4 regions of the Streptomyces sp. NPDC107559 genome follow, and region 2 is predicted to be linked to each of the others. Evidence: riboswitches for the same ligand, from Rfam matches in the RefSeq annotation. Region 2 holds a riboswitch; each other region holds the start of a gene.
The links. Region 2 has a riboswitch for cyclic di-AMP ahead of ACZ7OY_RS10970 (M23 family metallopeptidase). Riboswitches for the same ligand answer to the same signal wherever they lie in the genome.
Positions count from the first base shown of each region.

Region 1 (5,331 bases), on a different contig from region 2:
TGGCTGCGCGAGCACGCCCCCGTGCACCGCACCCGGCTGCCCAGCGGGGTCGAGGCCTGGCTGGTCACCCGGTACGCGGACGCCCGGCAGGCCCTCGCCGACCAGCGGCTGAGCAAGAACCCCGCGCATCACGACGAGCCCGCGCACGCCAAGGGCAAGACCGGCATCCCCGGTGAGCGCAAGGCCGAGCTGATGACCCATCTGCTCAACATCGACCCGCCGGACCACACCAGGCTCCGGCGGCTGGTCAGCACGGCGTTCACCCCGCGCCGGGTCGCGGAGTTCGCGCCGCGCGTGCAGGAGCTGACCGACCGGCTGATCGACGGCTTCGCCGGCCGGGGCTCCGCCGACCTCATCCACGAGTTCGCCTTCCCGCTGCCCATCTACGCCATCTGCGACCTGCTCGGCGTACCCCGCGAGGACCAGGACGACTTCCGGGACTGGGCGGGCATGATGATCCGGCACGGCGGCGGGCCGCGGGGCGGGGTCGCGCGGTCGGTGAAGAAGATGCGCGGCTATCTCGCCGAGCTCATCCACCGCAAGCGGGAGGCGCTGCCCGAGACCGCCGCTCCGGGCGAGGACCTCATCTCCGGTCTCATCCGCGCCTCCGACCACGGCGAGCACCTCACCGAGAACGAGGCCGCCGCCATGGCGTTCATCCTTTTGTTCGCGGGGTTCGAGACCACGGTCAACCTCATCGGCAACGGTATGTACGCGCTGCTGACCCATCCCGCTCAGCGTGAGCGCCTCCAGTCGTCCCTGGCCGCGGGCGAATCCGCACTGATGGAGACCGGCATCGAGGAACTCCTGCGTTACGACGGGCCGGTGGAGCTGGCGACCTGGCGGTTCGCGACCGGGCCGCTGACCATCGGCGGCCAGGACATCGCCCCCGGGGACCCCGTCCTCGTCGTCCTGGCGGCCGCGGACCGGGACCCGGAGCGGTTCACCGATCCCGATGTGCTCGACCTCACTCGCAGTGACAACCAGCACCTCGGTTACGGCCATGGAATCCACTATTGCCTGGGTGCGCCGCTGGCCCGGCTGGAGGGACGCACCGCGCTCACCACGCTGCTCACCCGGCTCCCCGACCTGCAACTCGCCGCGGAACCGGCGGACTTGAGATGGCGTGGTGGACTCATCATGCGCGGACTGCGTGCCCTGCCTGTGGAGTTCACGGCGGTCTGACCGATTGGCGGCAGTCGTGAGGGTTCCGGACCCGGGTGACGTACCGTCAACATTGTGATCTTCGCGTGATCTCCGTGGCATGAACTTGTGACAAGTGATCGTGTGCCGATACGTTCAATCATCAACACGGCGCAGCCTCACGCCGTGTCGGTCACTGCTGTCGCACGAAAGGTTTCCGCATGCTCTCCGGAAACGGTCGTCACCGTCGTCCCCGCCAGGCTCCGGCACTGCTCGTCGCGGCAGGAGTGGCAGGTTCCGCCATCGCCATCCCGCTTCTGGGCGCGGGCGGCGCGAGCGCGGCCGAGGGCAGCACCTGGGACCAGGTCGCGCAGTGCGAGACCGGCGGCTCCTGGAGCGCCGAGAGCGGTGACGGGCACTTCGGTGGCCTGCATCTGACCCAGGCGGACTGGGAGCAGTACGGCGGTCTCGACTACGCCGCCAGGGCCGATCTGGCCAGCCGGTCCCAGCAGATAGCCGTCGCCGAGAAGATCCTCGCCGCCCAGGGCGCCGGTGCCTGGTCCACGTGCGGGCTGACCTCGGGGCTCGCCCAGGACTCCGCGACGTCCGTCGTCGACACGGGTGTGGCGGGCGACTCGGCGAGCGACGCGTCCGACGCGAGCGGTTCGACCTCGGTGTCGGACGTGCTCGGTCTGCCCGACTCCTCCGCCGGAGCCTCCACCGACCCGTCCTCGACGCCCGCCGCCGGTACCGCGTCCGCCGACCCCTCCGCCCTGCCTTCCGGCACGGCCTCCACCGCCGCGCCCTCCGCGAGCGCGACGGACAAGACGGACAATAGTGCGGATACCGCCACGAGTGGCGCTCAAGGCGACGATTCCTCCGCAGGCGATGCAGAGGTGGACAATTCCGCCAACTCCCGGCAGGCCATCGGCGCTTCGGGCCTGGTCGACACGGGTGACCTGACCGGCACCGGCCGCCACCGTGGCGCCAGCGCCGACGAGGACACGTCCTCCGTCGACGCCGACCTGTCCTTCATCGGCCGGCACGCCTCGACCGCCTACGGTTCCTGACCCGCTCGCCGGGGTGGTCCGCCACCCCCGGACCGGCCCTCCGCATTCCCGCGACGGACGGCGCCTGCTCCGCATGGTGAGCAGGAGGCGAGTGGTGCCGGCCGGGACCGTGTCTTCCCCGGTCAGGCCGGGGAGGCACCTGTCTAAACGGGCGTAAAGCGGCGAGAGTTGACGTCCCGTTTCACCGCTAAATGTCCGTTTTGGTGAAACTGTGGGATGAGTCTCAGAAGCCCTGATCGTCTTTGGAAATAACCGGATCGCCTGCCTACGGTCGAGACCGCTCGCCACAGCGGGCACCGGCCGCCGCAACGCCGAATCCTGCCAGCGGCTGCCCGGGAACATTCGTCGCGTCAAGCGCCGTCGGCAGGAGCGGGGGACCCAAGGTAAGCGCCGGGCCCAGCGGTTGAAGCTGGTGCCGGCTCGGGGTGAAGCCGCGTCCCGTGAGGGGCGTGGCCGGGCAACTCAACCGGCCCGAACCCGACAGCTCACCTCGCAGGCGTCGGTGAGGGGATCCACCATGCTGTTTTCCGGTAAGGGCACGCACCGCCGCCCGTCCAAGGCCACCCGCATCGCCGCGCTCGCCGGTGTCGCCGGTGTCGCCATCGCCGCCCCGCTGTTCGCGGCCGGCAACGCCTCCGCCGCCACCGCCGCCGAGTGGGACACCGTCGCCCAGTGCGAGTCCGGCGGCAACTGGGCCATCAACACCGGCAACGGCTACTACGGCGGTGTCCAGTTCTCCGCCTCCACCTGGGCTGCGTACGGCGGCAAGCAGTACGCCTCGCAGGCCAACCTGGCCACCAAGGCCCAGCAGATCACCATCGCCGAGAAGGTCCTCGCCTCCCAGGGCAAGGGTGCCTGGCCGGTCTGCGGCAAGGGTCTGTCCCGCACCCCCTACGCCGCTGCCGCCCCCGCGCCGAGCACCGCCACCCGCTCGACCGAGACGCAGACCGCCTCCCGCTCCGCCGAGCGCCCGGCCGTCGCGCAGACCGTCACCACCCCGGCCGGCCAGAAGGTCGCCAAGGGTGACGGCGAGTACAAGGTCGTCAAGGGTGACACGCTCAGCAGCATCGCCCAGAAGCACCAGGTCAAGGGTGGCTGGCAGGCGCTGTTCAAGCTGAACAAGGGTGTCGTCGCCAACGCCGACGTCATCTACCCGGGCCAGCAGCTGCACCTGAAGTGACAGCGCGCTCGTAGCTGAACCACGGCGGCCTCCCAGCCGTGTCCTTCATTGTGGAGGCCACGTGAGGGCCGCCCCCCGTCCCCACGGGCTCCCCGTCCCGGTGCGTTCTTCCCCCGTACGCACCGGGACGGGGTTTTTTGTCGAACCGGCTTTGTTCCGTTCGGAAACAATTTACTCTCGGTTCCGTCCATGACGCGGTCAACGACCGGTTGATCGCCCCGGGACGGTTAGGCTCAGTCCCGCGCGGCCACCACAGGCCTGCGCATCACCACCGGGCTCTCCGGCCCGGCGTAGCTTGCGTCACATCCCAGAAGGAGATGCTCGTGCCGTCCATCGACGTCGTCGTAGCCCGGGAAATCCTGGACTCCCGAGGCAACCCCACGGTCGAGGTCGAGGTCGGCCTCGACGACGGCAGCACGGGTCGTGCCGCCGTCCCGTCCGGCGCCTCCACCGGTGCCTTCGAGGCCATCGAGCTCCGTGACGGTGACCCCAACCGTTACCAGGGCAAGGGTGTCGAGAAGGCCGTCCTCGCCGTCATCGAGCAGATCGGTCCGGAGCTCGTCGGCTACGACGCCACCGAGCAGCGCCTGATCGACCAGGCGATGTTCGACCTGGACGCCACCGACAACAAGGGCTCGCTCGGCGCGAACGCCATCCTCGGCGTCTCCCTCGCCGTCGCGCACGCCGCCTCCGAGGCGTCCGACCTCCCGCTCTTCCGTTACCTGGGCGGCCCGAACGCGCACCTGCTGCCCGTTCCGATGATGAACATCCTGAACGGCGGCTCGCACGCCGACTCCAACGTGGACATCCAGGAGTTCATGATCGCCCCGATCGGCGCGGAGACCTTCTCCGAGGCGCTGCGCTGGGGCGCCGAGGTCTACCACACCCTCAAGAAGGTGCTGAAGACCAAGGGCCTGTCCACCGGTCTCGGCGACGAGGGCGGCTTCGCCCCGAACCTGGAGTCCAACCGCGCCGCCCTCGACCTCATCGTCGAGGCCATCAAGGAGGCCGGTTACACCCCCGGCGAGCAGATCGCCCTCGCCCTCGACGTCGCCGCCTCCGAGTTCTACAAGGACGGCGTCTACACCTTCGAGGGCAAGGAGCGCACCGCCGCCGAGATGACCGAGTACTACGCCGAGCTCGTGGCGGCGTACCCGCTGGTCTCCATCGAGGACCCGCTGTTCGAGGACGACTGGGCCGGCTGGAAGATCATCACCGACCAGCTGGGCGACAAGGTCCAGATCGTCGGCGACGACCTCTTCGTCACCAACCCGGAGCGCCTGGCCCGCGGCATCGAGGAGGGCTCCGCCAACGCCCTGCTCGTCAAGGTCAACCAGATCGGTTCGCTGACCGAGACCCTGGACGCCGTCGAGCTCGCCCAGCGCAACGGCTTCAAGTGCATGATGTCCCACCGCTCCGGCGAGACCGAGGACGTCACCATCGCCGACCTCGCGGTCGCCGTGAACTGCGGCCAGATCAAGACCGGCGCCCCGGCCCGCTCGGACCGCGTCGCCAAGTACAACCAGCTGCTGCGCATCGAGGAGATCCTCGACGACGCCGCGGTGTACGCCGGCCGCAGCGCCTTCCCGCGCTTCAAGGGCTGAGCCGTACAGGGTCAAGCCTGAGCCAGTCGTACGTACGTCCCCGTACCCGGTCCCGTACCGTGTCCGGGGACGTACGCGTGTGACGGCGCGGGTGACAACGGGTGCGAAGGGGAGGCGAAGAGCCAGATGGCCGTGAAGGACCGGGACCGTTTCTCCACCGCGACCAGGCTGCGGGCGCTCGGCGAGCAGACCGCGGCCCGCGTCTACCGCTCCCAGACCAGACGCCAGGCCCGCCGCTCCCGGCTCACCGGCCGGGCCGCGCTGCTCGCCCTCGTGCTGTGCTCGCTGGTCGTGGCCCTCGCCTACCCCATAAGGCAGTACGTCTCGCAGCGCG
Region 1 is NZ_JBVKBD010000004.1:481,100-486,430, forward strand. It holds gene ACZ7OY_RS16745 (cytochrome P450 family protein) at 1-1,185, shown strand, start outside; gene ACZ7OY_RS16750 (transglycosylase family protein) at 1,365-2,213, shown strand; cyclic di-AMP (ydaO/yuaA leader) riboswitch at 2,559-2,727, shown strand; gene ACZ7OY_RS16755 (transglycosylase family protein) at 2,731-3,393, shown strand; gene eno (phosphopyruvate hydratase) at 3,711-4,997, shown strand; gene ACZ7OY_RS16765 (FtsB family cell division protein) at 5,124-5,331, shown strand, end outside.
Region 1: another riboswitch for cyclic di-AMP. It lies ahead of ACZ7OY_RS16755 (transglycosylase family protein); the one in region 2 lies ahead of ACZ7OY_RS10970 (M23 family metallopeptidase).

Region 2 (5,331 bases):
GCGCGCGCTGCACGGCGAGCGAGCGTGCCGTAGGTTCGAGGTCGAACTCCAGGCGTACGACACCGTCCTCGAAGCTGCGCTTCTGGGTGTAGCCGGCGTCCGTGAACACCTTGATCATCTTGGTGTTCGCGGGCAGCACCTCGGCGGCGAAGCGACGGATGCCCCGCTCGCGCGCGACGGCCGCGATGTGCTCCAGGAGCGCGGAGGCGACCCCCCTGCCCTGGTGCGCGTCCTGGACCAGGAAGGCGACCTCGGCCTCGTCGGCGGGCGCGGAGGCGGGGACACCGCCGGCACCGATGCGGTCGTAGCGCACGGTGGCGATGAACTCGCCCCCGATCACGGCCGCGAGCCCCACCCGGTCCACGAAGTCGTGGTGCGTGAAGCGGCGGACGTCCTTGGCGGACAGGCGCGGGTACGGCGCGAAGAAGCGGTAGTACTTCGACTCGTCCGAGACCTGCTCGTAGAAGCTGACCAGGCGGTCGGCGTCGTCGACGGTGATGGGCCGCACATGAGCGGTGCCGCCGTCGCGCAGCACCACGTCCGCTTCCCAGTGGGCGGGGTACTCGTGCCGGTCCTGCGGGTCCGCCGAGGTCTGCATGGGCCCCAGAGTACGGCTCGCGTACGACAACAGCGCGAGGCAGTCTGTGGGGGACGGAAGTCGGGTCGAGGCCGCGGCCGGCACCACCGGGACGGGAACCGGGTCGCTCCCGGCACCCGTCCCGGCATGTCACACTGGTCTAGACAACCCTGAGACACTGAAGGGCAGCATCACATGGCTGAGCGCCGCGTCAACGTCGGCTGGGCCGAGGGCCTCCACGCCCGTCCCGCCTCCATCTTCGTCCGGGCCACCACGGCCACTGGCGTCCCGGTCACGATCGCCAAGGCCGACGGCAACCCCGTCAACGCGGCCTCCATGCTGGCCGTCCTCGGCCTCGGCGCCGAGGGTGGCGAGGAGATCGTCCTCGCCTCCGACGCCGAGGGTGCGGACGCCGCCCTCGACCGTCTGGCCAAGCTGGTCACCGAGGGACTCGAAGAGCTTCCCGAGACCGTCTGAACCTCGCCCGCGACACATCGCGGAGCATTCGGCGCAGCACACCGCACGGTGAGCGGCGGAGCCGCGTCGGCCTTTCCGGTCGACGCGGCTCCGCTGTTTTCACACGACGTTTTGACATTCTGCGGGCATACGAAGAGCGTGCGACGGGAAATTCCCGGAACACGAGATCGAGGGCAGCGAAAATACGTCTCCACCGAATATCCCTTCTTTGTATACGGCGCTTCTGTTAATTCCGCAGACCCGTCACGTTTACGGGATGTTGCGAAGTCCTCACACGGTCGGCGCGCTCCCCCGCGCCGGAGAACCGCAGCCGGTGCGCAGCGCTCGCGCGCTCGGCGTGCAGCGCCGTGGCCGCCCGCGCACGCTCGCCGTCACCGCGCGCCACCGCGTCCACGATCGCGCCGTGCTCGGCCCAGGACTCCACGGGGTCGGCGGGCGCCTCCGTCGCGTACATCCAGGCGATCTTGTGCCGGAGCTGGGTGAGCGTGGCGGTCAGCGCCTGGCTGCCGGAGGCCTGGGCGAGCGTCTCGTGGAACCATCCGCCCAGGGAGCGCAGATCCTCGCTGTTGCCCCGCCTGGCCCGTTCCTGACCGAGCCGGACCAGGCCGCGCAGCACCTTGAGATGGGCCTCGGTGCGCCGCTGGGCGGCCCGGGAGGCGCCCAGCGGCTCCAGGAGCATGCGCATCTCCAGCAGATCGGAGGCTTCCTGCTCGGTGGGTTCCGCCACGCACGCGCCCGCGTGCCGGCGGGTCACCACGAAGCCCTCCGCCTCCAGCGTGCGCAGGGCCTCGCGGACGGGTACGCGCGAGACGCCGTAGCGCCGGGCGAGGAGTTCCTCGGTGAGCCGGCTGCCACGCTCGTAGACACCGGCGACGATGTCGTCCCGGATCGCCGTGCACACCGAGTGCGCCGGAATACGCATGACCGACCTCCGCCTTAATCCCCGTGAAACGTCGCCGATTGACATGTGTTCAGCGACTCTATTGCAATCGGACGTAATTTCCGACGGGCGGCCGGAATCCAGGGATATTTTTTGGACAGAACGGGGCCGGAAACGCCGAAAGCCCCGGCTCGATGAGCCGGGGCTTCGGTAGGTCGCGCGGTCCGTCGCCGGACGGCCGCCCGCGGGCGGGTGTCAGACGTTCACCTCGTGGCTGCGGAGGTAGGCGACCGGGTCGATGTCCGAGCCGTACTCGGCGGTCGTACGGGCCTCGAAGTGCAGGTGCGGTCCGGTGACGTTGCCGGTCGCGCCGGAGAGGCCGATCTGCTGGCCGGTGACGACCCGCTGGCCCACCGAGACACCGATGGACGACAGGTGGCCGTACTGGGTGTACGTGCCGTCGTCCATCTTGATGACGATCTGGTTGCCGTAGGCCCCGCCCCAGCCGGCGTCCACCACGGTGCCGTAGCCGACCGCGTGGACCGTGGTGCCGGTGGAGGCATGGAAGTCGATGCCGGTGTGGCTGCCGGAGGACCACAGCGAGCTGCTGGCGAGGTAGCCGGTGGAGACGTAGGAGCCGGTGATCGGCGACACGAACGTGTTGAGACGCTTGCGCTCGGCCTCGCGGGCGGCGCGCTCCTCGGCCTTTCGGGCGGCCGCGGCCCGCGCTGCGGCCTTCGCGTGGGCGATCTCCTCGGCCAGCTGCTCGGCGGCTGCCTGCTGCTGGGCGGCAGCCTGTGCGTCGACCTGCTCGGCGGCCTGGTCGCCGAGGGTGACGACCGGGGTGAGGCCCGTCTGCTCGACGGAGTTCTCGGCGGCGAGCGCGGGGGCCGCGAGGCTGCCGACGACGCCGGTGGTGGCGAGAGCTGCGATACCGGCCGCGTGCGCACTGGTGCGCTTCATCCGGCTGGGACGACGGTGCTTGCCGGAAACGCCCGTGAACGCCATGTAAGGGGCTGGTCCTTTCCTTCCCTCTCGCCTACCGGGTTAGCTGACGGGTTCGGAGCAGGAAGGTCTCCTACGGACCCCCTCGCGATGCGCGCGGGCGTCCGATTCACCCCAGGGACTGCAATGGGTCCCCGGCTCCCCTGGCTCGCGCCGTACGGGGACTCGGCGATGACTGTCCGCTGCCGCGGTTGCGGCGCACTGCCCGACGAACAGTCCAAGTGACCGTACGGGCGCGGTCTTTGGATCATCAAACGGATCGCGGTATTTGTAGCGCACGCCACAGAGCAGACAGGGCGCCTCTCCCATAATTCGGACATCCTGGAACGGGCAGGGGCCCCGGCGACCGACATGTCACCGGGGCCCCTGCCGCGCGCGTGCCCTACTCGGCGGGCACGACGGTGACCTCACCGATGCCGAGCGCCTCGACGGGCTCCTTGATCTGTGCCGCGTCGCCCACGAGGATCGTCACCAGACGGTCCACCGGGAAGGCGCTCACGGCCGCGGCGGTGGCCTCCACCGTGCCGGTCGCGGCGAGCTGCTGGTAGAGCGTCGCCTGGTAGTCGTCGGGCAGGTACTGCTCGACCTGGTCGGCCAGCGTGGCCGCCACGGCCGCCGCGGTCTCGTACTTCAGCGGCGCCACCCCGACGAGGTTCTGCACGGCGACGTCGCGCTCCGCGTCGGTCAGCCCCTCCCCGGCGAGCGTGCGCAGCACGGTCCACAGGTCCGCCAGGGCGGGACCGGTGTTCGGGGTGTCCACGGAGCCGCTGATGGCGAGCATCGCGGCGCCCGTGCCGTCCGGCGCCGACCGGAGCACCTGGCCGAACGCGCGCACGCCGTAGGTGTAGCCCTTCTCCTCCCGCAGGACGCGGTCCAGCCGGGAGGTGAGGGTGCCGCCGAGGCAGTACGTGCCGAGCACCTGCGCGGGCCAGACACGGTCGTGCCGGTCGGCGCCGGTGCGGCCGATCAGCAGCTGCGTCTGGACCGCGCCGGGGCGGTCGACGATGACGACGCGGCCGGTGTCGTCGGCGCTCACCGGCGGCACCGGGCGGGGCTCGGCCGAGGAGCCCTTCCAGGCCCCCAGGGTGTCGCCGAGCAGCTCGTCCAGGTCGATGCCCGCGAGGTCGCCGACGATCACGGCGGTGGCGGTGGCGGGGCGGACATGCCGGTCGTAGAAGGCGCGCACACCGGCGGAGTCGATCTTCGTGACCGTCTCCTCGGTGCCCTGACGGGGGCGCGACATGCGCGAGGCCTCGGGGAACAGCTCCTTGGAGAGCTCCTTGGCCGCGCGGCGCGCGGGGTTGGCCAGCTCGTGCGGGATCTCGTCGAGCCGGTTGCGCACCAGCCGCTCGACCTCGCTGTCCGCGAAGGCCGGCGCACGCAGGGCGTCGGCGAGCAGGCCGAGCGCCTTCGCCAGGCGCGAGACCGGCACTTCGAGGCTGAGCCGTACGCCGGGGTGGTCGGCGTGCGCGTCCAGGGTGGCGCCGCAGCGCTCCAGTTCGGCGGCGAACTCCTCGGCGGAGAGCTTGTCGGTGCCCTCCGAGAAGGCCCGCGCCATGATCGTGGCGACGCCGTCGAGACCGGCCGGCTCGGCGTCCAGCGGCGCGCCGAGGAGCACCTCGACGGCGACGACCTGCTGGCCGGGACGGTGGCAGCGCAGCAGCGTCAGGCCGTTGTCCAGGGTGCCGCGCTCCGGCGCCGGGAACGCCCAGGGCCTGGCCTCGCCCGGCCGGGGCTGGGGGTGGAACTCCATCGTGGCGAGCTCGGTCACTGGGCCGCCTCCTCGGTCTCGTCGGTGGCTTCCACGGTCGCCGCGGACTCCGGGTCTTCGGTGCGCTCCGCGGCGTCGGCCTCGTCCAGCGCCTCGGGGGTGGTCGGCTCGTACACGAGCACCGCGCGGTTGTCGGGGCGCAGGCGGGCCTTGGCGGCCTCCTGGACCTCCTCGGCGGTCACCTCCAGCACGCGCCCGACGGCGGTGAGGGCGAGCTGCGGGTCGCCGAACAGGACGGCGTAGCGGCACAGTTCGTCGGCGCGGCCCGCGACCGTGCCGAGCCGGTCCAGCCACTCGCGCTCCAACTGGGCCTGGGCGCGCTCCATCTCCTCGTCCGTGGGGCCCTCCTCGGCGAACCGGGCGAGCTCCTCGTCGATGGCCGCCTCGATGACCGGCACCTCGACGTCACCGGAGGTCTTCACGTCCAGCCAGCCCATGGAGGGCGCCCCCGCCAGCCGCAGCAGGCCGAAGCCGGCCGCCACCGCCGTACGGTCGCGCCGTACCAGCCGGTTGTACAGGCGGGAGGACTCGCCGCCGCCCAGGACGGTCAGCGCCAGGTCGGCGGCGTCGCACGCGCGCGTGCCGTCGTGCGGCAGCCGGTAGGCGGCCATCAGGGCGCGG
Region 2 is NZ_JBVKBD010000002.1:1,030,008-1,035,338, forward strand. It holds gene ACZ7OY_RS10955 (bifunctional acetate--CoA ligase family protein/GNAT family N-acetyltransferase) at 1-598, opposite strand, end outside; gene ACZ7OY_RS10960 (HPr family phosphocarrier protein) at 773-1,054, shown strand; gene ACZ7OY_RS10965 (GntR family transcriptional regulator) at 1,281-1,976, opposite strand; gene ACZ7OY_RS10970 (M23 family metallopeptidase) at 2,190-2,942, opposite strand; cyclic di-AMP (ydaO/yuaA leader) riboswitch at 2,956-3,120, opposite strand; gene ACZ7OY_RS10975 (M16 family metallopeptidase) at 3,322-4,710, opposite strand; gene ACZ7OY_RS10980 (M16 family metallopeptidase) at 4,707-5,331, opposite strand, start outside.

Region 3 (5,331 bases), on a different contig from region 2:
AGCCCCTTCTCCACCAGCGTGTTCAGCAGGTCCATGAGAGCCGATCCTGTCGTAAGGACCTGCTCGGGGCCAAGGTGACTTCACACAACAGAGACACTTCACGGTGTGTGGATTGCCACATCCTGGCCCGACGGCCGTCCGGCTAGGGTCTGTCCACTGCCTACAAAATCCCCGGAGGACCCATGGCGTTCGGCTGGATCGACGAGCAGGCGGATCTGCGCGGCCGGGCCGGACTCGTACGGACCCTGCGCCCGCGCCCGGCCGGCTCGCCGCTCCTCGACCTCGCGAGCAACGACTACCTCGGCCTGGCCCGCCATCCCGAGGTCACCGAGGGCGCGGCGCGCGCGGCGCGGACCTGGGGCGGCGGCGCGACCGGCTCCCGGCTCGTCACCGGCACCACCGAACTGCACGCCGAACTCGAACGGGAACTGGCCGCCTTCTGCGGCTTCGAGGCGGCCCTGGTCTTCTCCTCCGGCTACGCCGCCAACCTCGGGGCCGTCTCGGCCCTGGCGCCGCACGGCTCGCTGATCGTCTCGGACGCGGGCAACCACGCCTCGCTGATCGACGGCTGCCGACTGGCCCGGGGCGGCACCCAGGTCGTCGCGCACGCGGACCCGGACGCCGTGCGCAAGGCGCTGCGGACCCACGAGGGGCCGGCGGTGGCCGTCTCCGACACGGTCTTCTCGGTCGACGGCGACGCCGCACCGCTGGCCGCGCTCGCCCGGGTCTGCCGGGAGCACGGCGCCGGACTGGTCGTCGACGACGCGCACGGGCTCGGCGTGCTGGGCGACGGCGGCCGGGGAGCCCCGTACGCGGCCGGGCTCGCGGGTACCGACGACGTCGTGGCGACGGTCACCCTGTCCAAGTCGCTGGGCAGTCAGGGCGGTGCCGTGCTCGGCCCGGCCCGGGTGATCGACCATCTGGTCAACGCGGCGCGGACGTTCATCTTCGACACCGGTCTCGCCCCCGCGGCGGTGGGCGCGGCCCTTTCTGCCCTGCGGCTGCTGCGCCGCGAGCCCGAGCGCGCGGCACGGGCCCGCACGGTGGCGGGCGAACTGCACGCGCGCCTGACGGCCGCGGGCCTGGAGGCGGTACGTCCGGACGCCGCGGTCGTCTCCGTGCGGGCACCGTCCCCGGAGCAGGCCGTGCAGTGGGCGGCCGACTGCCGGGCGGCGGGTGTCGTGGTGGGCTGCTTCCGTCCTCCTTCCGTGCCCGACGGGATCTCGCGGCTTCGGCTCACCGCGCGCGCGGACCTCACCGAGGAGCAGATCGCGCACGCGGTGCGGGTGATCGACGAGACACGACCATGAGTCGGCGTGACACGGCCCTGTTTCGCCTGTTCGTCAATTGCCGCTGAATGACGGATTTTTGACACCGTTGCGGTGCCGATGTGATGCCGATCGGTGTCGGACCGATGTTGGCCGGAGTGGACCGGGAATGACCGGAATTAGCGGAATGTGGCCGTGAATTTCGCCCAGCTCTCGGGGGAGAAGAGCAGCGCGGGTCCGGCCGGATCCTTGGAGTCGCGTACGGCGAGCAGTCCGGCCCACGGCCCTCGGCCGGGCCGTGCCGTCTCGACGCAGTTGTTCGCTCCCGTGCTGTAGCTGCTGCGCAGCCACATCGCGCCGTGCAGTTGCGTGGCGGGGACCGTGTTCCGAGGCAGTGCAGTCATGGTGCCTCCTTATGTGTCGTCACCTATCCCGGCGATGAAATCCAATGAGTCCTCGGGTGAAAGGGCGTGTGTCCTGAGGGTGTTGAAGGCCTCTGAGTACGCCTGGAGGTCTTCTCTCCGTTCGAGGTAGAGGCTACTCGTCATGTGGTCGAGAACAACCACATCCAGATCAGAAGTGCTCGGAAATGACAAGATAACGAAAGGTCCGGTGATGCCAATGTGTGCTCCCGCCCGGAACGGCAGGACCTGGAGCCGCACTTGGGGCAGCCGACCCGCCTCCACCAGACGCCGCAACTGACGCGCCATCACCTCGGGTCCGCCGACCTCCCGGCGCAGCACCGCCTCGTCCAGGACCGCGGTCAGCTCCAGCGGGCGATGGGCGCGCAGCACGTCCTGCCTGGCCAGCCGCACCTCGACCAGCGCGTCCAGCCGTTCCTCGTCCAGTCCTTCGACCGCGGCGCGGGTCACCGCGCGGGCGTACTCGGGCGTCTGCAACAACCCCGGGACCACGGAAGTCTCCAGCGTGCGCATCGCGCTCGCCTGTGACTCCAGACTGATGAAATCCCGGTAGGTGGGCGGGAGAACACCACGGTACGCGTGCCACCAGTGGTCCCGGCCGCCGTCGTGGGAGCCCGCCAGTATCAGCAGCAACTCCCGCAGTTCCGCCTCGGCGACGCCGTACGCGTCCAGGAGCAGCCGCACATCGGCCGGTTTCACTCCGCTGGCGCCGGTCTCGATCCGGCTCACCTTCGACTGATGCCAGCCCACCAGGCGGGCCGCCTCACCACTGGTGAGCCCGGTGCGGGCGCGCAGTGCGCGCAGTTCGGCGCCCAGTTTCCGACGGCGCACGGCGGGACCGTACTGCATGGGAAAACTCCCTACTCCTTCCGAGCCGCCCAAATACGGTCTGCCGTCGCAGAGTTCACCGCTTCGAGCGACAGATATATGCATATCTCGGTGGATCGGCACCGCGACCGGCCCGGTAATGGCAGTCTGGCGAAGAAGCACCAGTCCGGGACCGTACTCGAATCCGCTCCTTGTCGGACTGCGGTCCCGTGGGAAGGGACGACGTCGCCATGGCAGACCATCTGGAAGCATCCGTCACTCTGCCGAGCGATCCAGCCTCGGTCTCCGCGGCCCGCAACTTCGTGGCGAGCGCCCTCGTGGAGTGGGGCCTGCCCGCGGAAGCCGAAATGGCCGACACCGTCCGACTGATCGTCTCCGAACTCGCCACCAACGCCGTACAGCACACATTCGGGCAGTCCCCGACGTTCACGGTCGATCTCACTCTCGACCGTGACGAGCGGCTGCGTGTCGGTGTCACCGACAGCCATCCGCGCTTTCCCAAACGGCTGCCGGCCGCTGTCCAGCAGGACAACGGCCGGGGCATGGTGATCGTCCGCTGGCTCACCACCGAGTGCGGCGGACGGCTGCACGTCCGTCCGACCGCCGAGGGGGGCAAGACGGTCTGCATCGAGCTCCCGTGGTCCGTCCCGGCCCGGCCGGTGCCTGCCGCGGGGCAGCAGGAGCCTTGAGGGCCGGGCGCCCGGCCGGGGAGAGGGCCCGATGCGGTGGCGGCGTGCCGGGCCGCCGCCACCGAACCGGGCGGATCAGCTCACCCGGCCGTACCAGACGCTCTTCGTCCAGATCTTCTGGAGCCGCACCACGTCCCCCGTCTTCGGGGCGTGCCAGATCTTTCCCTTTCCGGCGTAGATGCCGACGTGGTAGACGCTGGAACCCGAGTGGAAGAACACCAGGTCTCCGGCCTTGCGGTGGCGGGCCGACACGTGGTGGGTCTTGTTGTACTGCTGGGCCGCGGTGCGGGGCAGCTTCTTGCCCGCCTTCTTGAACGCGTACAGCGTGAGCCCCGAGCAGTCGAACCTGCGCGGCCCGGTGGCGCCGTACCGGTACGGCGAGCCCTTCTTGGAGGCCGCGACCTTGAGAGCCTTCGTCGCGGTCGTGGCGGCCGCCGCGTCCGCGGAGAGGCCCGGAACCACGATCGAGCCGCCCACGGCGGCGATGGTGAGCGCCGAGGCCGTACCGGCCCGGACCATCAGCGACGGGACACGATTGAGCGCAGTCATGCGCAACCCTTCGTCAGCCGCCTGTGAAGGATGACCTGTCGGATTCGGGCTGGCGAAGTTGCCCGGCCGCGATGCGGCTTCACCCCAAGGGCTGCTCGGTCCGGCCATGGCTTGACCGTTCCGGCGAACCCGTCGTGCCTGGGTCCTCCACTCCTGCCGATGCACTCCTGTCGACCGGTCATCCGGGCGGCGGCAGGACTCGGCGTCCGCCCGGACCGCCCCGCCGCTGTGGCGGGGGCTTGTCGTCAGACAGGGATCTTCACTCACAGGTGAACGAAAATCCCAACGGAACCGTGGATTTGTGTTGTTACTCACCACTCACCCGTTCGGGTGGACGCCTGTTTGTTCGATCGGCCGTCCAGGGGAACGACGGGCCCCGGACCAGCGGCGGAGCGCTTCATCCCGCCGTCGTGCTACGCGCGTTGCGCAACCCTGGAGGCCCGAGAAAACGATTCGCCGCTACTGCATCAGGGGGTACGTCGTTTGGGGCGTTTGAACTCAGCCCCGGACGCTTCGCGCGCCGCGCGGAACGTCCGGGGCGGCCGAGGGCGGGTCAACTGTCGGAGCGCGCGGGCACGGTGACACGCGCCGTGCGGCGCTCCCCGTCCAGGACGCGCAGCGCCCGCGCGAGCGTCGGCGCGTGCAGTTCGGCCTCGCCCCGCTGGTGCATCAGCGTCAGCGCGTCGCGCAGCGCGGTCGCCCTGCCCACCAGCGCCTGGGCGGCGCGCAGTCCGCGGTAGGTGTCCCCGTGGTGCGCGGGGTTGATGCGGCCGAGCAGGTCGACCACCTCCAGGTAACGATCGATCAACTCGCCCTCGGCCCGGGTCAGGGCGGGCAGCGGCGGGAGCTCCGGCGGCAGCATCCGCGGCTCACCTCGCGCCGGGAGCGGTGGGTGCGCCGGGTGCGCCGGGGAGGGTGGGGGTGCCGGACGTGCCCGGTGCGGCGGGCGGGACGTCACGGCCGTCGATGACGCGGTCCACCAGGCCGAACTCCAGCGCGCCCCGTGCGTCCAGGACCGTCTCCCGCTCGATGTCCGCGGTCACCTGCTCCGGCGTGCGGCCCGTGTGCCGGACCAACATCTCCTCCAGCAGGGCCCGGGTGCGCGCCAGCTCCTCCGCCTCGACGGCGAGATCGCTCACCTGGGCCTCGATCGGCCCGGGAAGCGCCGGCTGGGTGATCGTCACCCGGGCGCCCGGCAGCGCGTGCCGCCTGCCCGGCGTGCCCGCGGCCAGCAGCACCGCGGCGGACGCCCCGGCCCGGCCCATGCAGAACGTCTCCACGTCGCAGCTGACGTAGCGCATGGTGTCGTAGACGGCGGTCATCGCGCTGAACGAGCCGCCGGGGGAGTTGATGTACAGCGAGATCGCCCGGTCCGGTGCCGCGTGTTCCAGGTGCATGAACTGCGCGATCACGTCGTTGGCCGAGGTGTCGTCGATCGGTGACCCCAGCAGGACGATCCGTTCCTCCAGCAGCTTCGCGTACGGATCCAGCGTCCGTTGCCCGAAGCCCGTGCGTTCGGTGAACTCCGGCAGGACATGGCGGGCGGACGGTCGGGTCATGGTGTACCCCCTCCTC
Region 3 is NZ_JBVKBD010000014.1:92,730-98,060, reverse strand. It holds gene bioB (biotin synthase BioB) at 1-35, opposite strand, end outside; gene ACZ7OY_RS32470 (8-amino-7-oxononanoate synthase) at 183-1,310, shown strand; gene ACZ7OY_RS32465 (DUF397 domain-containing protein) at 1,448-1,672, opposite strand; gene ACZ7OY_RS32460 (helix-turn-helix domain-containing protein) at 1,682-2,539, opposite strand; gene ACZ7OY_RS32455 (ATP-binding protein) at 2,749-3,207, shown strand; gene ACZ7OY_RS32450 (C40 family peptidase) at 3,283-3,756, opposite strand; cyclic di-AMP (ydaO/yuaA leader) riboswitch at 3,760-3,930, opposite strand; gene ACZ7OY_RS32445 (hypothetical protein) at 4,310-4,618, opposite strand; gene ACZ7OY_RS32440 (ATP-dependent Clp protease proteolytic subunit) at 4,626-5,315, opposite strand.
Region 3: another riboswitch for cyclic di-AMP. It lies ahead of ACZ7OY_RS32450 (C40 family peptidase); the one in region 2 lies ahead of ACZ7OY_RS10970 (M23 family metallopeptidase).

Region 4 (5,331 bases), on a different contig from region 2:
CGTCGGCGGCGGCCTTGATGTTGGCGGCGGTCAGACCCGGGAACTCGGGGTGCTGGCTGACCTTGGTGGCGATGACGACGTCGGCGCGGTTGCCGCGGGCCCTGACCCAGTCGCCGATGATCGTCTCGGACTCGCCGCCCTGGTTGCCGTCGACCCAGGCCGAGTAGTAGTCCGCGGTGTCGATGAAGTTGCCGCCCGCGGCCGTGTAGGCGTCGAGTACGGCGAAGGACTGGTCCTGGTCGGCTGTCCAGCCGAAGACGTTGCCGCCGAGGGCGAGCGGGAAGACCTCGAGGTCGGAGGAACCGAGCTTGCGAAGAGAAGTCATGCTAAATGTCAACGTCCAGCGCGGAAGGTGATATTCCGCACGGCCGTCCGGCACTCCCACCGCTGCCGCGACCCGCGACCCGTGCCCCGCGGGCCGTGACCGGTCGCACGCAGCGAAAAACCGGCAGTCCTGGCGTCGGGGGGATGTCGCCAGGACTGCCGGAGGTCAGGAAACCCGGGGGGACGGGGACGTCAGGGGGTGAGTCCCTTGCCGCGCAGCCAGGCCATCGGGTCGATCCCGTCCGCGCTGCCGCCCGGGTGGACCTCCAGGTGCAGGTGCGGACCGGTGACGTTGCCGGTGGCGCCGACCCGGCCGATGACATCGCCGGTGGCGACCTTCTGCCCGACGCTGACGCTGATCGAGGACTGGTGGCAGAACCACAGCTCGGTGCCGTCGTCGAGGGTGAGGATCGTGCGGTAGCCGTAGGAGCCGGCCCAGCCCGCCTCGGTGATCGTGCCGCTGTGGATCGCCTTGATGAGCGTTCCGGTGGGCGCGGCGAAGTCGAGGCCCGTGTGGTACCCGGAGGACCACATGGAGCCGGCCTCGCCGAAGGTCGAGGTGATCGTGTACGAGGAGGTCGGCAGCGTGTACTGCTTGGCGAGCTCGGCCAGGCGCTCGGCCTCGGCCTTCTTCGCGGCCTCCTCCTCCGCCTTCTTCTTGGCGGCTTCGGCCTTGTCCTTGGCCTCCTGCTCCGCCTTGGCGGCCGCGTCGGCGGCGGCCTTCTCGGCAGCGGCGGCGGCCTTGGCCTCGACCTGGGTCTGCTGCTGCTCGGCCTGGGCCATGATCCGGCTGCGCAGCGCCTCACCGGCGTCGGTGGTGCCCTGGGCGGTTTCGGCGTTGGTCACGCCTATGCCGCTGAGCGGGGTCGCGACGTCCTGCGTGGTGTCGGCGGGCTTCTCGTCCGACAGCAGGGAGCCGACGGAGGGAAGGTCGGGCATGGAGATGGAGACCGGAGGCTTGCCGGTGTTGGCGCTGGCCATTCCGCCGCCGGCGACGGCGGCTATGACACCGACGCCCAGGACGGTGGAGCTGCGGGCGAGTCCCCCGCCACGCTGCTTGGCGACGCGATGCTTGCCACGCGGGGGGCGAACGGTCTCCGCGGTGGGATTCCACTCCTCCCACGGACCCTCGTCGGCGCGGTAGCTGTCGAAGCCGAAGGCTTCGGTGCTGGGCTGGCTCGGCACGAACGGGGCCTCTGGGGCAGGCGGGTTGGACGCCACGTGGGCGTGCTCCTTCCTTCCTTCTCGCCTACCGGGTTAGCTGACGGGTTCGGAGCAGGAAGGTCTCCTACGCGCGTATACCGCCTGTCACTGATGTCACTGACAGTGGTGGCCGTGCGATTCACCCCAGGGTGTTGGTTCCCCGGTTCCCTTGCGGGATTCGGCGCGTGCGCACGGAGCCGCCTTGTGACGGCTGGGACGACCGCGCTGCGTTATCGAACGTTAATGGGCGCGAGGGCCGGATTCCAAGCCGTTCCACTTGATCAATAACATTTTTGGCCAGGACTTAAGGCGATGACCGGCGGAAATCGGGCGAGTTGACCCTTGTGCGAGGCTCGGGGCGACGCCTCAGGAGTCACCGGGGTTTTGATGGTGACTCAGATGTTATGCGCAGGGGGGTCGCGCGATCACTCCATGTGACGAAAGCCCGGTCAGGGTCGTCGGACGGCGAGCAGGGCCATATCGTCCGTCAGACCTCCCCCGCAGTGCCGGTGCACATCCCGCGCGAGAGCGGCGAGCAACTCCTCGGGGTCGTGGAAGGAGCGGCCGGCGAGCCGCTCCTCCGGGTCGTAGAACCGGCCTTGGGTGTCGCGCGCCTCGGAGGCGCCGTCGGTGTACAGGAGCAGGGTGGCACCCCTGGGGAACCGGGTCTCCTCCGCGCGGTCGGGCCGGCTGCCCAACTCGCCCATGCCGAGCGGCAGAGCCGGCTCGGTGGCGGGCAGGGGGTGCACGGTGCCGTCCGGGTGCAGCAGCAGCGGCGGCGGGTGCCCGCGGTTGAGGATCCGTACCGTCTCGTCCCCGTGCGGAAGTTCGGCGAGTACGGCGGTGGTGAAGCCCTCGAAGGCGTCGGGCCCGTCGCGCCGGGTGCCCTCGCGCGCCAGCGCCCGCTCCAGCCGCTGCGCGACCGCCTCCAGGGTCGCCTCCTGCTCGGCGGCCTCCCGGAAGGCCCCGATGACCACGGCCACCGCCGACACCGCGCCCATGCCCTTGCCCCGTACGTCCCCGACGACCAGCCGTACGCCGCGCGGGGTGTCCTGCACGGCGTAGAGGTCGCCGCCGATGAAGGCGTCGGCCTGGGCGGCCTCGTAGCGGGCGGCGACGTCGTACCCGCCGATCCGGGCGGCGGGCTCGGGCAGCACCGCGCGCTGGGCGGCCTCGGCGATCCCGCGGGCGCTGGCGAGGCGCTGGTCGCCGCGGCGCACGACACGGTTGATGACCGCGGCCATCACGGCGACCGTGGCCACGGTGACGATCTCGGTGACCGCGTCGGCGTCCGGGACCCGGGCGGACCGGGCGTGCACGGCGTACGCGCCGGCCACGGCGGCCACACCCGTGACGGCGGTGCCGAGGAAGGAGTACAGCGGGGCCGCCACCAGCGGGGCGGCCGTGAACAGGGGCGCCCCGGTGAAGCCGCGGGGCGTGCAGATGCCGTAGACGGCCCCGCCGACGGCCATCAGCGCGGGAAGCACCCTGAGGAGTGACCGCAGGAGACAGAACCGCCGGTCGTCGCCGGCGGCGGCGGCGGACACGGAGGACCTGGACGGTACGGAGGATGCGGGGGCCGCGGGTGCGGTGGGCGAGGCGGGCACGGCGGCTGCCCGGCCGCCGGGGCCGGTGTCCGGCCCGGACACCGGTCCGGGATCCGGGGCGGGGTCGGGCGAGAGGCGGCCGCCCGCGCGTGCGTACGGGACGAGGTGGTCGTCCGCGGCCGTGCCGGGCCCCTCGGCCGCGCCGGGTTCCTCGTGCGGCCCCTCACCCGTCAGGTCACCAGAGCGCACCACTCGTCTCCCGCCGTCTCCAGCCACGAAGGTCCAGATTCGCCGGAGTCGGCGCGCAGGGCGAGCGATGTTGGGCCGACCGGATGACGGCGGCGGCGAAAACGGCTCCGCGGGAACGCCGGTAGCCGTGGTGAAAACACTCAGGGCCGGAATCCGTGAACTGGATTCCGGCCCTGAGTCTTCAGTAGCGGGGACAGGATTTGAACCTGCGACCTCTGGGTTATGAGCCCAGCGAGCTACCGAGCTGCTCCACCCCGCGTCGGTAGAACCAGCATACGCCATTCGCGGGAGGGAATGCACAGCGATTGTTTCCGGGCCCGCCGGGCGGGCTTACGAAGGGCCGCCGGACGGCTTGCGAAAGGACCGACGAACGGGCTTCCGGAGAGACCGCCGACAGGGCGCGGCCAGGTCCGGCGCGTCGGCTCAGCCCGGCAGGAGATGGCGGTTCGGCGCCTTGGCGGCCGCCTCCTGGTCCGGCAGGACGACGACATGCACGCCCTCGGCCGCCAGCAGCCCGCTGCCGTCGGCGCCGGTGACGAAGGTGTCCGGCTCCCGCCAGGCCGTGACCACCCGCCGCACCCCCGCGCCGAGGATCAGCCGCGCGCACGGGGCCGGCCGGGACGCCCGCCGGGCGCACGGCTCCAGGCTGCTGTAGACGGTCGCGCCGGGCAGCCGCGGGTCGGCCGGGTCGATCTTCGCCAGGGCCGCCTCCTCCGCGTGCACGAGGGGATCGCCGCCCTCCCGGGAGTGGCCCCGGGCGAGTTCCGTGCCGTCGGCGGCCACCACCACCGCGCCCACGCTGAACGCGGTCCGCGACGGCGGGCACAGGGCCGCCAGTTCGCAGGCGAGCGCCAGCCAGTGCCGGTCGGCGGCCGAGACGGCGTCCGCGACACCGGGCGCGGTGGGCTCGTAGCGCATGAGAACGACGTCCTCGATCCGCCGGGTCTCCGTCAGCCGCAGCCGGCCGCCCTGGTAGGCCCCCGGGCCGAACAGCCGGGGCGCGGCCGGGTCGCCGACGAAGAGCGGGGCGAGGACGAGCTGGAGTTCGTCGGCGAGTTCCTGCTGGAGCAGCTGGGTGTGGATGGTGCCGCCGCCCTCGACCATGAGCCGCCGCACCCCCCGTACGTCGTGCAGGTGTTCCAGCAGCAGCCGCCAGTCGAGCTCGGGCCCCAGCGCGACGACGTCGGTCGCCAGACCCGCCCGGCGGGCCCGCCCGGCACCCTGGTCGGTGGTGTAGAGGACCTTCTCGCCGCCGGTGTGCCAGAAGTTCGCGGCCGGGTCCAGTTCGCCGGATCCGCTCACGGTGACCTTGAGGGGGTACTCCGGCCGCCCGGCCGCCACCCGCGCGGCCCGCCGCTCGGGCGAGTTCACCAGCAGCCGGGGATTGTCGGCGCGGATCGTGCCGGCCCCGACGAGGATCGCGTCGACGGAGGCCCGTACCTCGTCGACCCGGTCGAAGTCGGCGGGGCTGGAGAGCAGCAGCCGCTCGGGGCCGGTGTCGTCGAGGCAGCCGTCGAGGGAGACGGCGGCGGACAGCAGGACGTACGGGAACGGCATCGGCGCGCTCACTCTCGGCGGCGGGGCGGGTCTCGGGACTCTTGGTTCAAGTTTGAAACAAACCTACACTGGCGGCATGACGACCCGCTGGCTCACTCCCGAGGAGCAGCGCGCATGGCGCGCGTACCTCGCCGCCACCCTGCTCGTGGAGGACGCGCTCGACCGCCACCTCCAGCAGGAGGCCGGCATGCCGCACCTGTACTACTCCATCCTGTCCCGGCTCTCCGAGGAGCCCGGACGCCGGCTGCGCATGACCGACCTCGCCGAACGACTGAAGATCACCCGCAGCCGGCTGACGTACGCGGTGACACGCCTGGAGAAGGACGGCCTGGTGCTGCGCGAGGGCTGCCCGTCGGACCGGCGGGGCAGCACGGCGGTCCTGACCGACGCCGGGATGGCGGTCCTGGAGCGGGCGGCGCCGGGTCACGTCGAGAACGTGCGCGCGACCCTG
Region 4 is NZ_JBVKBD010000003.1:650,802-656,132, reverse strand. It holds gene ACZ7OY_RS14435 (aldo/keto reductase) at 1-325, opposite strand, end outside; gene ACZ7OY_RS14430 (M23 family metallopeptidase) at 517-1,545, opposite strand; cyclic di-AMP (ydaO/yuaA leader) riboswitch at 1,556-1,721, opposite strand; gene ACZ7OY_RS14425 (PP2C family protein-serine/threonine phosphatase) at 1,977-3,323, opposite strand; tRNA gene ACZ7OY_RS14420 (tRNA-Met) at 3,509-3,582, opposite strand; gene ACZ7OY_RS14415 (dihydrofolate reductase family protein) at 3,747-4,880, opposite strand; gene ACZ7OY_RS14410 (MarR family winged helix-turn-helix transcriptional regulator) at 4,957-5,331, shown strand, end outside.
Region 4: another riboswitch for cyclic di-AMP. It lies ahead of ACZ7OY_RS14430 (M23 family metallopeptidase); the one in region 2 lies ahead of ACZ7OY_RS10970 (M23 family metallopeptidase).